DNA from 3 places in the Rhizobium sp. BIGb0125 genome. Region 2 is predicted to be linked to each of the others. Evidence: predicted binding sites of a transcription regulator. Region 2 holds the regulator's gene; each other region holds the start of a gene.
The links. The regulator PhoB, encoded in region 2, activates phosphate uptake and scavenging genes when phosphate is short. The targets are predictions, from matches to a motif close to TGTCATNNANCTGTCAT.
Positions count from the first base shown of each region.

Region 1: M2418_RS04155 (LTA synthase family protein) is a predicted target of PhoB. The motif match lies at 2,014-2,030, and genes of this name have one in related genera.
Region 3: M2418_RS04675 (alkaline phosphatase) is a predicted target of PhoB. The motif match lies at 2,150-2,166, and genes of this name have one in related genera.

Region 1 covers NZ_JANUDV010000002.1:18,944-24,315, forward strand. Annotated here, with positions in the region: gene M2418_RS04145 (glyoxalase superfamily protein) at 1-70, shown strand, start outside; gene M2418_RS04150 (NAD+ synthase) at 207-1,886, opposite strand; gene M2418_RS04155 (LTA synthase family protein) at 2,085-4,052, shown strand; gene M2418_RS04160 (DUF1003 domain-containing protein) at 4,119-4,655, shown strand; gene sthA (Si-specific NAD(P)(+) transhydrogenase) at 4,948-5,372, shown strand, end outside.
Region 2 covers NZ_JANUDV010000005.1:442,396-447,767, reverse strand. Annotated here, with positions in the region: gene pstC (phosphate ABC transporter permease subunit PstC) at 1-634, shown strand, start outside; gene pstA (phosphate ABC transporter permease PstA) at 631-1,956, shown strand; gene pstB (phosphate ABC transporter ATP-binding protein PstB) at 1,973-2,788, shown strand; gene phoU (phosphate signaling complex protein PhoU) at 2,891-3,610, shown strand; gene phoB (phosphate regulon transcriptional regulator PhoB) at 3,641-4,324, shown strand; tRNA gene M2418_RS16475 (tRNA-Leu) at 4,656-4,742, opposite strand; gene M2418_RS16470 (ABC transporter substrate-binding protein) at 5,288-5,372, shown strand, end outside.
Region 3 covers NZ_JANUDV010000002.1:129,548-134,919, forward strand. Annotated here, with positions in the region: gene M2418_RS04670 (universal stress protein) at 1-576, shown strand, start outside; gene M2418_RS04675 (alkaline phosphatase) at 655-2,097, opposite strand; gene gpt (xanthine phosphoribosyltransferase) at 2,261-2,761, shown strand; gene soxR (redox-sensitive transcriptional activator SoxR) at 2,827-3,294, opposite strand; gene M2418_RS04690 (NADPH-dependent FMN reductase) at 3,360-3,935, shown strand; gene M2418_RS04695 (MFS transporter) at 3,935-5,104, shown strand.

The DNA.
Region 1 (5,372 bases), on a different contig from region 2:
TTACGGCCTGCGCGCCTTTGTTTTTGAAGACCCGGATGGCAACCGCATCGATGTCGGTCAGGTAATCTAGGTACGGGAATGGTGTCGCGCCGACGCGCTCCGCTGGATCTCTGTGACAAGCATAGAGACGACGAGAGTCGTGTTGCAGCCATACACGGCAACCCACCATACAAAACGGCGCGGTTTGAGCCGCGCCGTTCTTATCTCTACCGGTCTCTGAACCGGTTGGTGATCGGGTAACGGCGATCACGCCCGAAGTTCTTCTTGGTAATTTTCACACCCGGCGCAGACTGGCGGCGCTTGTACTCCGCAAGATAAAGCAAATGCTCGATGCGATGTACGGTCGTGACGTCATGGCCGCGCGCCACAATGTCATCCACCGACATTTCCTGCTCCACCAGGCATTCCAGGATATCATCCAGCACCGGATATGGCGGCAGTGAATCCTGGTCGGTCTGGTTTGGACGCAGTTCGGCCGATGGCGCCTTGGACAGGATGTTCGCCGGTATCACCTCACCGGACGGACCAAGCGCGGTTGGCGGCACATGTTCGTTACGCCATTTCGAAATGGCGTAGACCTGCATCTTGTAGAGGTCCTTGATCGGGTTGAAGCCGCCATTCATGTCGCCATAAAGCGTGGCGTAACCCACCGACATCTCGGACTTGTTGCCGGTCGTCACCACCATGGAGCCAAACTTGTTGGACACCGCCATCAGGATGGTGCCACGGGTACGGCTTTGCAGGTTTTCTTCGGTAATGCCCTCTTCGGTGCCCTCAAACAGTTCGGCAAGCGAAGACAGGAAACCTTCCACCGGCTCGACAATCGGCACGATGTCGTAACGGCAGCCCAGCGCCTTGGCGCAATCGGCAGCGTCTTTCAGCGATTCATCCGACGTATAGCGGTATGGCAGCATGATGCAGCGAACACGCTCTTCACCCAGCGCATCGACCGCAATCGCTGCGCAAATGGCGGAATCGATACCACCGGACAGGCCAAGCACGACGCTCTTGAAGCCGTTCTTGTTGACGTAGTCGCGGAAGCCCAACAGGCAGGCGCGGTAATCCGCTTCCTCGCCCTCGGGGATTTTCGACATCGGGCCGCTGTGGCAGTGCCAGCCGTTCTCAGTGCGCTTCCAGTCCGTGACCGCAAGTGTCGCCTCAAACTGGCTCATCTGGAATGCCAGGCTCTTGTCGGCATTCAGCGCAAAACTTGCGCCGTCGAATACCAGTTCGTCCTGCCCGCCAAGCTGGTTTGCAAAAATCAGCGGCAGATTGGTTTCGATAACCTGACGTAGCGCCACCTGATGGCGCACTTCCACCTTGCCGCGATAGTAGGGCGAACCGTTGGGCACCAGCAGCAATTCAGCACCGGTTTCCGCCAGCGTTTCGCACACGCCCATATCGTTCCAGATTTCTTCGCAAATTGGGATACCTAGCCTGACACCACGGAAATTGACGGGACCGGGCATTTCGCCGGCCACGAATACACGCTTTTCGTCAAACTCGCCGTAGTTCGGTAGGTCGATCTTGTCGCGCAGCATCAATATCTTGCCGCCGTCCAGCACGGCGACCGAGTTGTGGCGGCCAAGTTCACCCTGTCTTGGGAAACCGACAATGACGCCGGGACCGCCATCGGCGGTGTCTGCCGCCAGATCTTCAACCGCCTTCAGGCAGGCATTGAGAAACGCCGGCTTCAAAACCAGATCTTCCGGCGGATAACCTGAAATAAACAGCTCGGTCAGAAGCAGAAGGTCAGCACCTTGGCTGGCCGCATCTGCCCTTGCCTCACGCGCCTTGGCGAGGTTGCCCGCCACGTCGCCAACCGTTGGATTGAACTGCCCGATAGCAATTCGAAGAGTATTCGGTGTGGTGTGTAAGTCGCTCATACATAACCATTTAACGTGTGGCGTCTTACTCCGCAATCAGTGATGAGAAGCACAGGCGCGGTCACGTAAATTTCATCCCGAAACACTGTGCATTTTCAACAGTTCATGTCGCGTTCATGAAACTTATGTGACAGTTACATGACAAATTGACGACAGATCTTTTCATGATTCTGTGACCATACCGCCGGAGTGACGACATTGAGTAAATCGGTTCCCGAGATCGAGGAAACCGAGAGGGCTGCTTTTGCCCTTTCAACAAGAAGTATCAAGCGCATAACGATGCTGCTGGGCGAAGCGGTTTTCGTGGTGAATACACTGCTTGGCGCACTGCTTCTGGTCGTTCTCCTGGAATGGATTGCCCGCGGCACGCTGACCGATGTGGGCACATTTTTAACCTCGACTGCCCGGCCCGGCATGACCACGGTTGCTGCGGTCTTTTTGGCGATGATCGCACTCGACGCGCTGTTTGGCCGCCACTACCAGTCGTTTATCATTGCGGTACCGGCACTGCTCATCCCGGCCCTCATTTCCAGCCAGAAGCAGTTCTACCTTTCTGACCCGCTCTACCCGTCCGACATGCTGTTTGGCCGGCAGATTTTCCAGCTGCTGCCTGCCATGTTGCAGGCACGGCCGCTGGCGGCAGTCGGTGTGTTTGCCGGTCTTGCCATTGCCATTGTTGCCATCGTTTTTGCAGCCCGCTTCATCTACAAGGCGTCGCCTGCGCTGCCACTCACCGGCCGTCTGTGGCGCTTGGCGCTTGCCGTTCCGGTTTTGGCCGGTCTTGGTTCCCTGATGGAATATTCGCAATATTCCTGGATCCGCGATCGCCTGAACATTATTCCGATGATGTGGGACCAGAAGGAAAACTATCGCCATAACGGTTTTGTCATGGCCTTTACCTTCAACATTCCGATGGCCAATGTCTCGGCACCAGACACCTATAATGCTGACAATATTGCCGATATCTATGCCGACGGTTCGGCCTTCGCCATCAACAACAGCAAAAGACCTGACGTTATCGTCATCATGAACGAGTCGCTGTGGGACCCGCGCAAGCTCTCCAACGTCTCGCTGACGCCAGACCCGATGCCGACCATTCGCGCCACCCAGTCCGGCAATGTGTTTTCGCCGGAATTTGGCGGCATGACGGCCAATGTGGAATTTGAGGCGCTGACTGGCTTTTCCAACGCCTTCCTGCCCTATGGCAGCATTCCCTATCAGCAATATATACGCGGCCCTGTGCCATCGCTGGCGACCTTCTTCCGCGCTGAGGGTTATTCGGCCATTGCCATGCACCCGTTCCAGGAATGGTTCTGGAACCGCAAGGAGGTCTATAAGTCGTTTGGCTTTGAAGAGTTCCGCTCGGAAGAAAACATGCCGGCCATGGAAAAGCGCGGCATCTTCGCCTCTGACGAGGCGCTGTTCGAGCAGATCATGAGCACGGCCGATAACGCGCAGAACCCGCTGTTCCTGTTTGCGGTGACGCTGCAGGGCCATGGCCCCTATGAGGCTAACCGTTACGCCAACAATTCCATTCGCGTTGATGGCAAGGGCAATCTTTCGCCCAGTGCAGAAGACGCGCTGGCGACGTATGCGCAGGGCGTGAACGAGTCCGACAAAAGCATTGCGCGCCTGATCGACTGGGCCAAGAAACGCAACCGCGAAACCATCATCGTGACCTTTGGCGATCACCTGCCACCGATGGGTCAGGTCTATGTCGAAAGCGGCTATATGCCGGGCATGGTGGCGACACGCCGTGCACCTCTTGAGGTGATGAAGCGCGAACATGAGACACCTTTGGTAGTGTGGTCGTCCAAGTCAGGTACACGCAAAAACATCGGCTCTATCAGCCCTGCCATGTTGCCGTACCACGTGCTGAAAACTGCTGGCATGGATGATCCTTTCTACACCGGCATGCTTGGCCGTGTGCAGAAGCAATACCCGGTTGTGGACCGTCACATGCTGGTGGATGCCAAGGATAACGGTATTGCCGACTGGTCGATTTCCTCCCAGTCGATACCCGACATCATCAGGGACTACCGTCTGTTGCAATACGACATGATGTTTGGCGAGAAATACGGCAAATCGCGTTTCTTCCCCGGCTTTGACTGGCTGAACAATGCAGATAGCTGGGGCGAAACACGGACAACCGCCGAAAGCAGTTGAACGAACACCCGGCAAACGCTTATCTCTTCGTCAGCCTCCAGCAGGTTCCCATGACGGAGAGATATTGTGTCCCATATTCATGAAGCCATTGTTTCGCGTTTCAAAAGCTCCAAAAAAGACATTGGAGATGTCGAGAAGCGTGTTCTCGAAATCACGAAAAACCGGGAATTTGTCAGTACGGACACCAATGCGGCCTTCTCAGCCGAAACATCCTTCGGGGAACGTCTGGCCGACTCGATCGCTCGAGTGGGCGGATCATGGGGCTTCATCCTCACATTTCTAGCCTTCCTGATTGCCTGGGCTGTGATCAACGTCATCGTATTGACCTCGGATGCCTTTGACCCCTACCCCTTCGTGTTCCTCAACCTCATCCTGTCGATGCTGGCGGCCATTCAGGCACCGATCATCATGATGTCGCAAAACCGCCAGACGACCCGTGACCGGTTTGAAGCGGCCAAGGATTATGAGGTCAACCTGAAGGCCGAGCTGGAAGTGTTTGCCCTGCACCAGAAAATCGACATGAAGGTGCTGGCGGAACTGGCAGCATTGCGTGAAGACATGGCGGGCATTCGTGAACAGCTTTCAAACCTGCAGAAACCGTAAGTGAGCGTAAGCGGGCAGTTCGCAAGTGTCTCAGGATGACGCCGTCCGTCTCCCTAGCGGTTTGTAACGCCACGATATTTATTTTCACAAAGCAGCCATTCAGTTACGAATCCGTCAGACTCGTACGCTACAGATTGACGCAGGCAATTGTTGCAGTGCACTGTTGGCGCAGCAATGGCAGGCGGATTCGGTTTATCGCCTGACGCGGATGGCATCATGACATCTCCACCGGAAGCCATTCATTAAACGGGAATACCGTTATCTTTAGAAGTTCATCGTTTCGAGGCTTTGCATGAATCAATACGATCTCATCGTTGTCGGTAGTGGCCCGGCAGGACGTCGCGCCGCCATTCAGGCAGCAAAACTGGAAAAGAAAGTTCTGGTTATCGAAAAAGGTTCACGCGTTGGCGGCGTTTCGGTGCACACCGGCACCATTCCCTCCAAGACGCTTCGTGAGACAGCCTTGAACCTGACAGGCTGGCGTGAGCGCGGTTTTTACGGCCGCTCATACCGTGTCAAACAGGAAATCAACGCCGAAGATCTTCGCCGCCGCCTTCTGATCACGCTGGATCATGAGGTTGAGGTTCTGGAACATCAGTTTGCCAGAAACCGTGTGCAGCACTTGCGCGGCATGGCAACCTTCATTGATGCCAACACGCTTGAGGTCGTGAAGAGTGATGGCGAAGTGCAGAAAGTCACTGGCACCTCTATTCTGCT
Region 2 (5,372 bases):
GGAATACGCTTCGCCGCGTGTTCGCTCGATGGCCAAGCCACTTCTCGAAGTGCTCGCCGGTATCCCAACCATCGTTTACGGCTTTTTCGCCCTGACGACTGTTGGTCCGTTCCTGCGTGACATCTCCACCCAGATCAACGGTCTGGCAACGGGTAACTACACCACCTTCATCCAGGCACAGAGTGTTCTGACCGCTGGTTTCGTTATGGGCATCATGCTCATTCCTTATGTGTCGTCGCTGTCGGACGATATCATCACCGCCGTGCCGCGGGCACTGCGTGACGGTTCGCTCGGCCTTGGTGCAACCCGTTCGGAAACCATCAAGCGCGTTGTTCTGCCAGCTGCCTTGCCGGGTATTGTTGGTGCTATCCTCATGACGGCATCGCGCGCTATCGGTGAAACCATGATCGTTGTTCTGGCCGCCGGTGTTGCCGCGCGCATCCAGTTCAACCCATTTGAACCGATGACGACCGTGACCGTGAAAATCGTCAGCCAGTTGACGGGCGACCTTGAATTTACCTCGCCCCAGACGCTGGTTGCTTTTGCCCTCGGCATTACGCTTTTCACCATCACGCTTTGCCTCAATATCTACGCGCTTTACATCGTGCGCAAATACCGGGAGCAGTATGAATGACCGACGCAGTTTCCTCGCCGGCCTCCACTCCGTCTGCCAAGGCGTCCACAAACCGTCGCGATATCGGTATCAAGCGTCGTTACGCTGCTGAACGCCGGTTCCGTGCCTATGGTGTCGCTGCGATCTCGTTTGGCTTGATTTTTCTCGCGCTGTTGCTGTGGTCGGTTATTGGCAAGGGCTATACCGCCTTCCAGCAGACGATGATCACGGTGCCTGTCGAGTTCTCCGAACAGGTTATCGACCCGAAAAATGAGCGCGCTCAGGATCCTGCAAAGTTGATGACCGCCAACTACCCGATCCTGGCACGCGACGCCGTTGCCAAGGTTCTGGGTATTGCACCTGACAACCGTGCAGACCTGCGCGCTGTCAATGCCATGATCTCCGATAGCGTGCGCACTCAGCTTCGCGATATCGTGACCAAGGATCCGTCGGTTATCGGTACGACCCGCAACGTGTCGCTGTTGGCGGCGGGTGACATCGACTCTGCTTACAAGGGTCAGATCGACCTGTCGGTGGCCGAAGCCAGCCGCAAGGTAAAAGACAACCAGGTTGGCTGGATGAACCAGCTTGCTGAGGCTGGCCAGTTGGCCAAGCACTTCAACACCGGCATCTTCTTCAATGGCGCATCCAGCCGTCCGGAAGCCTCTGGCGTGGGCGTTGCGCTGATCGGCTCCTTCTACATGATGCTGATCGTTCTGGTGCTGTCGCTGCCAATCGGTGTTGCCGCTTCCATCTATCTGGAAGAGTTTGCTCCGAAGAACCGCTTCACGGACCTCATCGAAGTTAACATCAACAATCTCGCGGCCGTTCCGTCCATTGTGTACGGTCTGCTTGGTCTGTCGGTGTTCATCAACTTCATGGGCTTCCCACGTTCGGCATCGATTGTTGGTGGTCTGGTGCTGACCCTGATGACCCTGCCAACCATCATCATTGCTACCCGTGCGGCGCTCAAGGCAGTGCCGCCATCTATCCGCGCTGCGGCCCTAGGCCTTGGTGCATCGAAAATGCAGACGATCTTCCATCACGTATTGCCTCTGGCCATGCCCGGTATTCTGACCGGCACGATCATTGGTCTTGCACATGCTCTGGGTGAAACCGCACCGCTGCTTCTCATCGGCATGGTGGCCTTCGTTGCCAACTACCCGACCACACCAATGGACCCTGCTACTGCCTTGCCAGTCCAGATCTACATGTGGGCAAATGAAGCAGAACGCGCTTTCGTAGAGCGTACATCGGGAGCAATCATCATATTGCTTCTGTTCCTGATTGTTATGAATGTAGGCGCAATCCTTCTGCGTCGACGTTTCGAACGGCGCTGGTAAAAGGAGCTTGAAGCAGATGAACATGATGTCGGAAGCAGCAGTTGAAAAGGCGCTGGACAAGAAAATGAATGATGTTTCGCTTAAGATGATCGGCAAGGACGTTTCGGTTTATTACGGTGAAAAGCGTGCGCTTTTCGACGTGAACCTCAACGTTCGCGAAAACACCGTAACGGCGCTGATCGGCCCATCGGGTTGTGGTAAGTCCACATTCCTGCGCACATTGAACCGCATGAATGACACCATTGATGGTTGCCGCGTTACCGGCAAGATCACCCTCGATACGGATGATATCTACGATCCGGCCATCGACGTGGTGGAACTGCGTGCCCGCGTCGGCATGGTGTTCCAGAAGCCAAACCCGTTCCCGAAGACGATCTATGAGAACATCTCTTACGGCCCACGTATTCACGGCCTGGCAAAGTCGCGTGCGGACATGGACCAGATTGTTGAATCCAGCCTTCACAAAGCCGGTCTCTGGAACGAAGTAAAGGATCGCCTGCATGAATCTGGTACCGGTCTTTCCGGTGGTCAGCAGCAGCGCCTCTGCATCGCCCGTGCGGTTGCCGTTAGCCCGGAAGTCATCCTGATGGATGAGCCTTGCTCGGCTCTGGATCCGATTGCAACGGCACGTGTGGAAGAACTGATCCACGAACTGCGCACCAACTACACGATCGTCATCGTGACGCACTCGATGCAGCAGGCAGCTCGCGTTTCGCAGCGCACGGCGATGTTCCACCTCGGCCATCTTGTCGAAGAAAACGACACTGACAAGATGTTCACCAATCCAGACGACCAGCGCACGCAGGATTACATCATGGGACGCTTCGGCTAATCTTGGAGTAATCGCCCGCTGTTAACGTGAAAGAATTGTGCCGGAGCGACTTGGAGCCATTTAGCTTCGTCTCGCGTCCTTGCAGAAGCCGGAGACTTTGAAATGACATCGACACATTCGCATATCTTGTCTGCTTATGACGATGAGCTGAAATTCCTGACACGCCGCATCTCTGAGATGGGTGGTCTTGCAGAACAAATGTGCGCGGATGCAGTTCGCGCATTGGTCAACTCCGATGCGGCTTTGGCCCAGAAGGTCATTTCAGAAGACGTCGTACTTGACCACGCGGAACGCGAAATTGGTGACAAGGCAATTGTGACCATTGCCAAGCGTCAGCCAATGGCGGCCGACCTGCGCGAAATCATCGGTTCCCTGCGTATTGCAAGCGACCTGGAGCGCGTTGGCGACCTTGGCAAGAACACTGCCAAGCGCGTAATCGCTGTTCAGGGCACGGGCGTACCACGCAAGCTGGCACGCGGCTTGGAGCACCTGTCCGAGCTGGCACTGGTTCAGCTCAAGGAAGTGCTTGATGTTTACGCAACGCGTTCTGCCGAGAAGGCCAATGCCATCCGTGAGCGTGATGAAGAAATCGACGCTATGTATACCTCGCTGTTCCGCGAACTGCTGACATACATGATGGAAGATCCGCGCAACATCACCACCTGCACGCATTTGCTGTTCTGCGCCAAGAACATCGAACGTATCGGTGACCACGCAACCAATATCGCCGAAACCATCTATTACATGGCAACAGGCAGCCAGCTTGAAGGTGATCGTCCGAAGGACGACAGCTCCAACACGCTCGGTGCTGTAACCGAATAATAGATAGACGGACTTGAGCGGAGTACAGCCATGTTGCCGAAGATCGCAGTCGTAGAAGATGAAGAAGCCCTGAGCGTTCTGCTGCGTTACAATCTAGAAGCCGAAGGCTACGAAGTCGACACGATCACCCGTGGAGACGAAGCAGAAATTCGTTTGCAGGAACGGGTTCCTGACCTTCTGTTGCTGGACTGGATGCTGCCGGGTGTTTCCGGCATCGAACTGTGCCGGCGCCTCAGAATGCGGCCTGAAACAGAACGCCTGCCGATTATCATGCTGACGGCGCGTGGTGAAGAAAGTGAACGCGTTCGCGGTCTCGCCACCGGAGCGGATGACTATGTCGTCAAGCCGTTCTCCACGCCAGAATTGATGGCACGTGTGAAAGCCATGCTGCGCCGTGCGAAGCCCGAGGTGCTGTCTTCGGTGCTGAAATGCGGTGATATCGAGCTTGATCGTGAAACGCACCGCGTTCACCGTAAAAGCCGTGAAGTGCGCCTTGGGCCAACCGAGTTCCGCCTGCTGGAGTTCCTGATGTCCTCACCGGGACGCGTGTTCTCACGTTCGCAGCTGCTCGACGGTGTCTGGGGGCATGATATCTACGTCGACGAGCGTACTGTCGACGTGCATGTCGGACGTCTGCGCAAGGCGCTAAACTTCTCCAATATGCAGGATGTCATTCGCACAGTTCGTGGTGCGGGTTATTCGATGGAAGCCTGATCCGGCTTTTCATCATATAAAAACATCAAAGGCGCGGCTCATAGTCGCGCTTTTTGTTTTTGGGAGAGCTTTCACTACCCATGAGCTTGCAACTCATCGCTGCTACCGTCCTTCGATATGAGGACTTGGCATCCCCGCTTTGGGGCAAAATTGGCCTGAAAACTTGCGGTTTCAGACACGCCCAATCCGACGAGTAAAACTGCGTGCTCGAACTGGTCGAAATCTATCATTTTCGGACAGGCTGTGAGGAGTAATTAAGGCCCTAAACGCAAAAAAGCTCCGGAGACCGGAGCTTTTTTGCAGGCTGATTTAGATAACTAAATCAAGAAATTGGTGCCCAGAAGAGGACTCGAACCTCCACACCCTTGCGAGTACCAGCACCTGAAGCTGGCGCGTCTACCAATTCCGCCATCTGGGCGACGGAGAGCGATGTACGGCGAGCAGCGCTCTATGTCAACGGACTTTTTTATTTTTTATGACAAATTGTTTTCAGTCATACAGATTGGCGATTCAACTAATTGAAAATAAATAGTATTTTTACGTGAAATTTTCCGCGCATGGTTTTGCACAGCCTCTAAGCCCTTGTTTTATGCGGATTCTGCGTTTTGTCTGATTTGCCAAGGTGCTGGTTTTGCGTGGCACCAATTCCGTCACATATCAGAGCCTTAAAATCAGGCTGGCCTGTATCGATACAGGAATCTCTGGTTGTGACAGAATAAATCATATCTTTACGTAATAAGGGGGCTTCCGCCTTTGCCTCTCGTGATGCTAAGACAGCTTTTCGGTTAAAGCGCCCGTTATTTTGGCAATGGGGGCAGCGAGGCTGGAACAGCAAAACGGAAACTGCCTTGTGAAGCTCTTCCCGTGTTGTGGCTCCGGCATCGGAACAGACTGAAATTACGATAATGACTCAACCATTCCCGCCTGTTGGCACAAGCGGGAACATAAAAGTGGGAGCTATACATGAATTCCAAAATTGGCCTCATTGCGGCAGCATTGCTGTCTGCAACATGCTTCGCCAATGTAGCAAGCGCGAAAACCTTCGTTT
Region 3 (5,372 bases), on a different contig from region 2:
CGCAGCTTCGTTTCCTCGGTTGGTTATACCTCCTCATCCGCCGTCGACAGCGCCCGTTGCACCGATATCGTGATTGCCGGACAGAGCGATTCATCCAGCCTTTCCGACAGCCGTTCCGATATTGAAAGCTTTCTGTTTGAAAGCGGCCGCCCGGTTCTTTTGGTGCCTTATATTCTCACCGAACCCAAACCGATCAAGCGGGTGCTGATTGCCTGGAACGGTTCACGCGAAGCCACGCGTGCGGCCTTTGATGCTCTGCCCTTCCTGAAGGAAGCGGAAAGCGTCGAGATCTTCACGGTTGATCCGCCAGAAACCGCGACGCAGTCACCGGCTATGGCTGGTGCAGAACTCGCAGCAACCCTTGCGCGCCACGGCGTGAAGGTGACCGTGGCCACCAAAGCGACCTCAGGCACGCTTTCGGCCCATGCGGCAATTGAAAACCGCCTTTCAGATGACAGTATCGATCTGCTGGTCATGGGTGCCTATACCCATTCGCGCTGGTGGGAAATGCTGTTTGGCGGCGTGACCCGCACGCTTCTGGATTCGATGACCGCGCTGACGCTGCTGTCGCGTTAAAGCTTCAAGTCCCCATCAGACCAAATAGAAAAAGGGCGGCAATTTTGCCGCCCTTTTCCATTGTTATCTGCCGTTTGATCAGTTGGTCTTCTGGTCAACGGTGATGCCGAGCGCGGCAGCAGACGCGCGGAAGATGTCGGTGTTATCAACGTAAACCTGGCTTGCAGCAGGAACGTGGTAACGGGCCAGACCATCATGCGGCTTTGCATTCTTGGTGAAAAAATCCGAACCATTGCCCTTGGCGAAAACCGGAACCAGTTCGCGTGTGTGGGTGTCGGAGTTCCAGCGCACCAGCGGCATGGCGCCAGCGCCCTGGTTGATGATGTCGGAATAGGCTTTGCTATCGGAATCCGGTCCCTGCAGCAGGCCATTGCCGTGGTCGGTGGTGACGATGATCATTGTTTCATCGAAAGAGCTGTTTTCTTCGATCCATTTGACGGCCGCTTCAACGGCTTCGTTGAATTCGATCTGCTCTTCAATGATGCGTGGCAGGTTGTTGGCATGGGCTGCCCAATCCACCGCGCCGCCCTCGACCATCAGGAAGAAACCGTCTTCATCCTTGGAGATTAGGTTCAGGGCTGCCTTGGTCATGGTGGCCAATTCAGGCTGGTTCTCCAGCTTGTCGCCAAAACCAACGCCGCTGCGGTTGAACTGGGTGGTCGCGTTGTTCTGAACGGTGCCGATGACCTTGGTCTTGTCACCGAGGTCAAGCGAACCGGCTGCCAGAGCTTCAAAGTCAGCCTTGGTTTCAATCAGCTTGTAGGCGGTTTCGCCAGATGTCAACTTGTCCCAGGTGTCTTTGCCGCCAACGTAACGATAGGCCTTGTCATCCTTTGGCTCGACTGCCTTGCCATTATTATCGAACAGCGGGTGGCCGGACCCCATGACAACGGTTGCGAGACCGCTTTCAACGATTTCCTTGCCAAGGGCTGCATATTCATTGCGGCTTGCATTATGGGCAAGGAACCCGGCCGGTGTTGCATGGCTCCACTGAACGCTGGTGACAACACCAAGGGCGCGACCGCTTTCAACGACATATTCGCCAATGTGCTTCAGCTTCTCGTCGTTGTTCGACCAGTTGATGGCGTTGTTGTAGGTTTTTACGCCGCTGGCCAGAGCCGTGGCAGCGGCAGCACTGTCTGTGTAATAAGCGCGGGTATAGTCATATCCGGTGAAATAACCGGGATAGTTACCAAGCGAACCTTCAAACACGCTGTCAGACTTTTCCGACTTCCAGAGTTCGGCAGGATCGAACGTCACGGTGCCTTCGGCAGATTTGGTCGGGGTGTTGGAGGTGTTGAGCGGATGCGTGGACGAGAACACCTTCACGTCGAAATCGTCATACACTTCATGCCCCAGCGCGCCGTGGCGATAATAGCTGGCGGCGTGCCATGTATTGATCCCTGCGCCATCCGAAATCAGCAGAATGACGTTCTTTGCCGGCTTATCCTGCGCAAACACAGGCGTCGTCAAAGTTGTGCCAATCACCAATGCGGCGACAAATTTGCTAAAAATACGCATTTTTTCTTCTCCTGCGGGAATTAGGAAACAGGAAAGCAGCTAGTGTAATTTTATAACAGCTGTGTGAAACGAACCAGGCGACCTGTGGAAAGCTTGATTTTTCAGCGGTGTTGCCGCTATTAGCGAAAGCCATCAACACAACACGCTCATGGTGGCTTTTCTCATGTCTTCTCTCCCCGATAAAGCTTTCCCCGTTTCATGGGATCAATTCCACAGAGATGCGCGCGCACTTGCATGGCGCCTCGCAGGTCTGAACCAGGATTTCCGCGCTATCGTCTGTATTACGCGCGGCGGTCTGGTACCTGCCGCAATCATTTCGCGCGAACTGAACATCCGTCTCATCGAGACAGTTTGCATCGCGTCTTACCATGACTACGTCAATCAGGGTGAGATGAACCTGCTGAAGGGCATTTCGCCTGAACTGACCACCGAACAGGGCAAGGGCATTCTGGTGGTGGACGATCTGACCGACACCGGCAAGACCGCTTCGGAAGTGCGCGACATGTTGCCACAAGCGCATTTTGCCTGTGTCTACGCAAAGCCATCAGGCGTGCCGATGATCGACACTTTCGTGACAGAGGTCAGCCAGGACACCTGGATCTATTTCCCATGGGACATGGGCTTCTCCTATCAGGAGCCAATTGCCAAGGGTTCGCGCGGCTGATCCGCGTCATTGCACGTCATTCTATGACATCTCAAAAGGCTGCGCTTGGCGCGGCCTTTTTTGTGTCAGCCATTCGGCTCCAGCAGCACCGGACCAACACTGTTTTCACCCAGCACGTCACCGGGGTTGCGCAAGGGACATTCATCGGTGGACAGACAGCCGCAGCCGATACAGCCGGTCAACTGGTCGCGCAGCCGTGTCAGCCGGGCAATACGGTCATCGAGGTCTGAGCGCCAATCCGCCGCCAATCGCTGCCAATCCTTCGAATTGGGTGTTCGCTCATCCGGCAATGCGCCAAGCGCGCCCTGTATTTCCTTCAGTGGAATACCGGCACGTTGCGCAACCTTGATAATGGCGATGCGGCGCAGCACATCACGCCCGTAACGCCGGTGGTTGGCACTGGTGCGCCAGCCCTTGATCAGCCCTTCAGCCTCATAAAAATGCAAGGTTGACACGGCAACACCGGCGCGTTCCGCCACCTCGCCCACACTCAAGTCCCGCATAATCGGCAATTGCCGAAGTTTTTTTGTCATCACTATTGACCTCAACCTTACTTGAGGAACTACCACACGGATTATTCAACACCAAAGGATTTTCCATGACTGACAAAACACTTTCCATCCGCGTCATTATTGGCAGTGCCCGCTCCGTGCGTTTTGCAGATGTGATGACGGCCTGGGTCAGTGAGCAACTGGCGGCAATGCCGCATATCAAGGTTGAGGTGCTGGACCCGCGTGAACTGAACCTGCCGCAAGGACATTGTATGGATGTGGAGCCGGCGAAGAAACTGCGCGAGAGCCTCAACTCTGCCGATGCCTTCATCGTCATCACACCGGAATATAATCGCAGCTACACTGGTGCGCTTAAGATACTGATCGATTCCGCCTATGAGGAATGGAACGCAAAACCCGTCGGTTTTGTTTGCTATGGTGGCATTTCCGGCGGCCTTCGCGCCGTCGAGCAGCTTCGTCCGGTGTTTTCCGAACTGCATGCGGTGACCACACGGGATGTGGTCAGCTTTGCCAATCCCTGGAAAAGCGTTGGCCCGGATGGACGGCTGGATGCCGGCACCTCTGCGACAACCGCATTCGAGACCATGATGACCAAGTTGCAATGGTGGGCCTACACGCTGAAACAGGGACGTGAGGTGACGCCTTACCGAAAGACTGCATAATGAAAGAGCACAGCCTTGCCCTGAAGGGCACCTTGTTGTTCGTGGCGACCCTGACCATCATGGCCGGCACCACGGTGGCACCTTCCCTTCCCGCCATTGAGCAGACCTTTGCCGGTACAGAGCATGTCGCGCTTTTGAGCCGCATGGTGTTGACACTGCCGGCGATATTCGTGGCGATGTCGGCACCCATTGCCGGCATTCTGGCAGACCGGTTTGGCCGTAAAAAGCTGCTGGTCATCAGCATGCTGCTGTATGGCCTCTCCGGCATGTCCGGCCTTCTGGCCGACAATCTGTTTTTCCTGTTGGTTGGCAGAGCCGTTCTCGGGTTGGCGATTGGCGGCATCATGACCGTCGGCACCACGCTGGCTGGCGATTATTTTACCGGCACCGAGCGGGAAAGCTATCTTGGCCTGCAACAGGCATTCACGCAATTTGGCGGTGTTGCCTTTGTGGTGACCGGCGGTATTCTGGCCGATATTCACTGGCGGGTGCCTTTTGCGATCTATGCCGCCTCGTTCCTTATTCTGCCGGCAGTGCTGGCATTTCTGAGCGAGCCGGCCAAAAAGACAGCACCATCAGGGGGCCCGGCAAAAGCTGTGGTGTCCGCAAACTGGTCGCAGGTGCTGTTGCTGGCACTGGCGACCTATCTGATCAATGTGCTGTTTTACACCGTGCCATCACAGCTGCCATTTTTCCTGCGGCATCTGGAGATCGACAGTGCCAGCGCTATCGGCTATGCCATTGGCACCTTCAATCTGGCTGGCGCGCTCGTTGCTATGAGCTTTGGCCTGTTGCGATCGCGTTTGGCGGTGCCTGGCATTCTTGCTGGTGGGCTTGCTCTCATGGCAACCGGCTTTCTGATGCTTGCGCAGGCAAGTGGCATGGTCTCGGCACTGGTTGCGCTGTGTGTGCTCGGCACCGGACTTGGTGTGGTGATGCCCAGCATCATGTCGCTGACAATCAAGATCGCACCACCTGCCCTGCGCGGCCGCATTGCAGGACTGGTCACGGCGTCGATGTTTCTCGGGCATTTCACATCGCCGCTTGCCAGCCAACCCTGGATCGGCTGGTTTGGTTTCGAGGCGCTTTACCGCGATATCTCCATTGCATTTGCCGCCATGGCCGTCATCGCCATCGCCGCCGCTAGCGTGCGGCGCTGGGCTGTGTGAAATCCGCGTAACATATCTGCCCTCAGGACACGCGTTCTGAGGGCATTTTTCTGCAGACGAAATATCCATAGATCCGGCCCAGTCCCTAGCCCTAGTGGTGCTGAGAGAATCAGCCAACCACGGCTGCGACAAAAAAAATGTGCCCGCCCGCAAATATTGTTTGAGACGAATGTAATGGGCAGCCACGGCAAAGTGTGGTGCTTTTGGTGACAGACAAGCGAAAACTTCACTTATCTGCGCTTTTCTGGACAGATCGTCATTTTCGCGG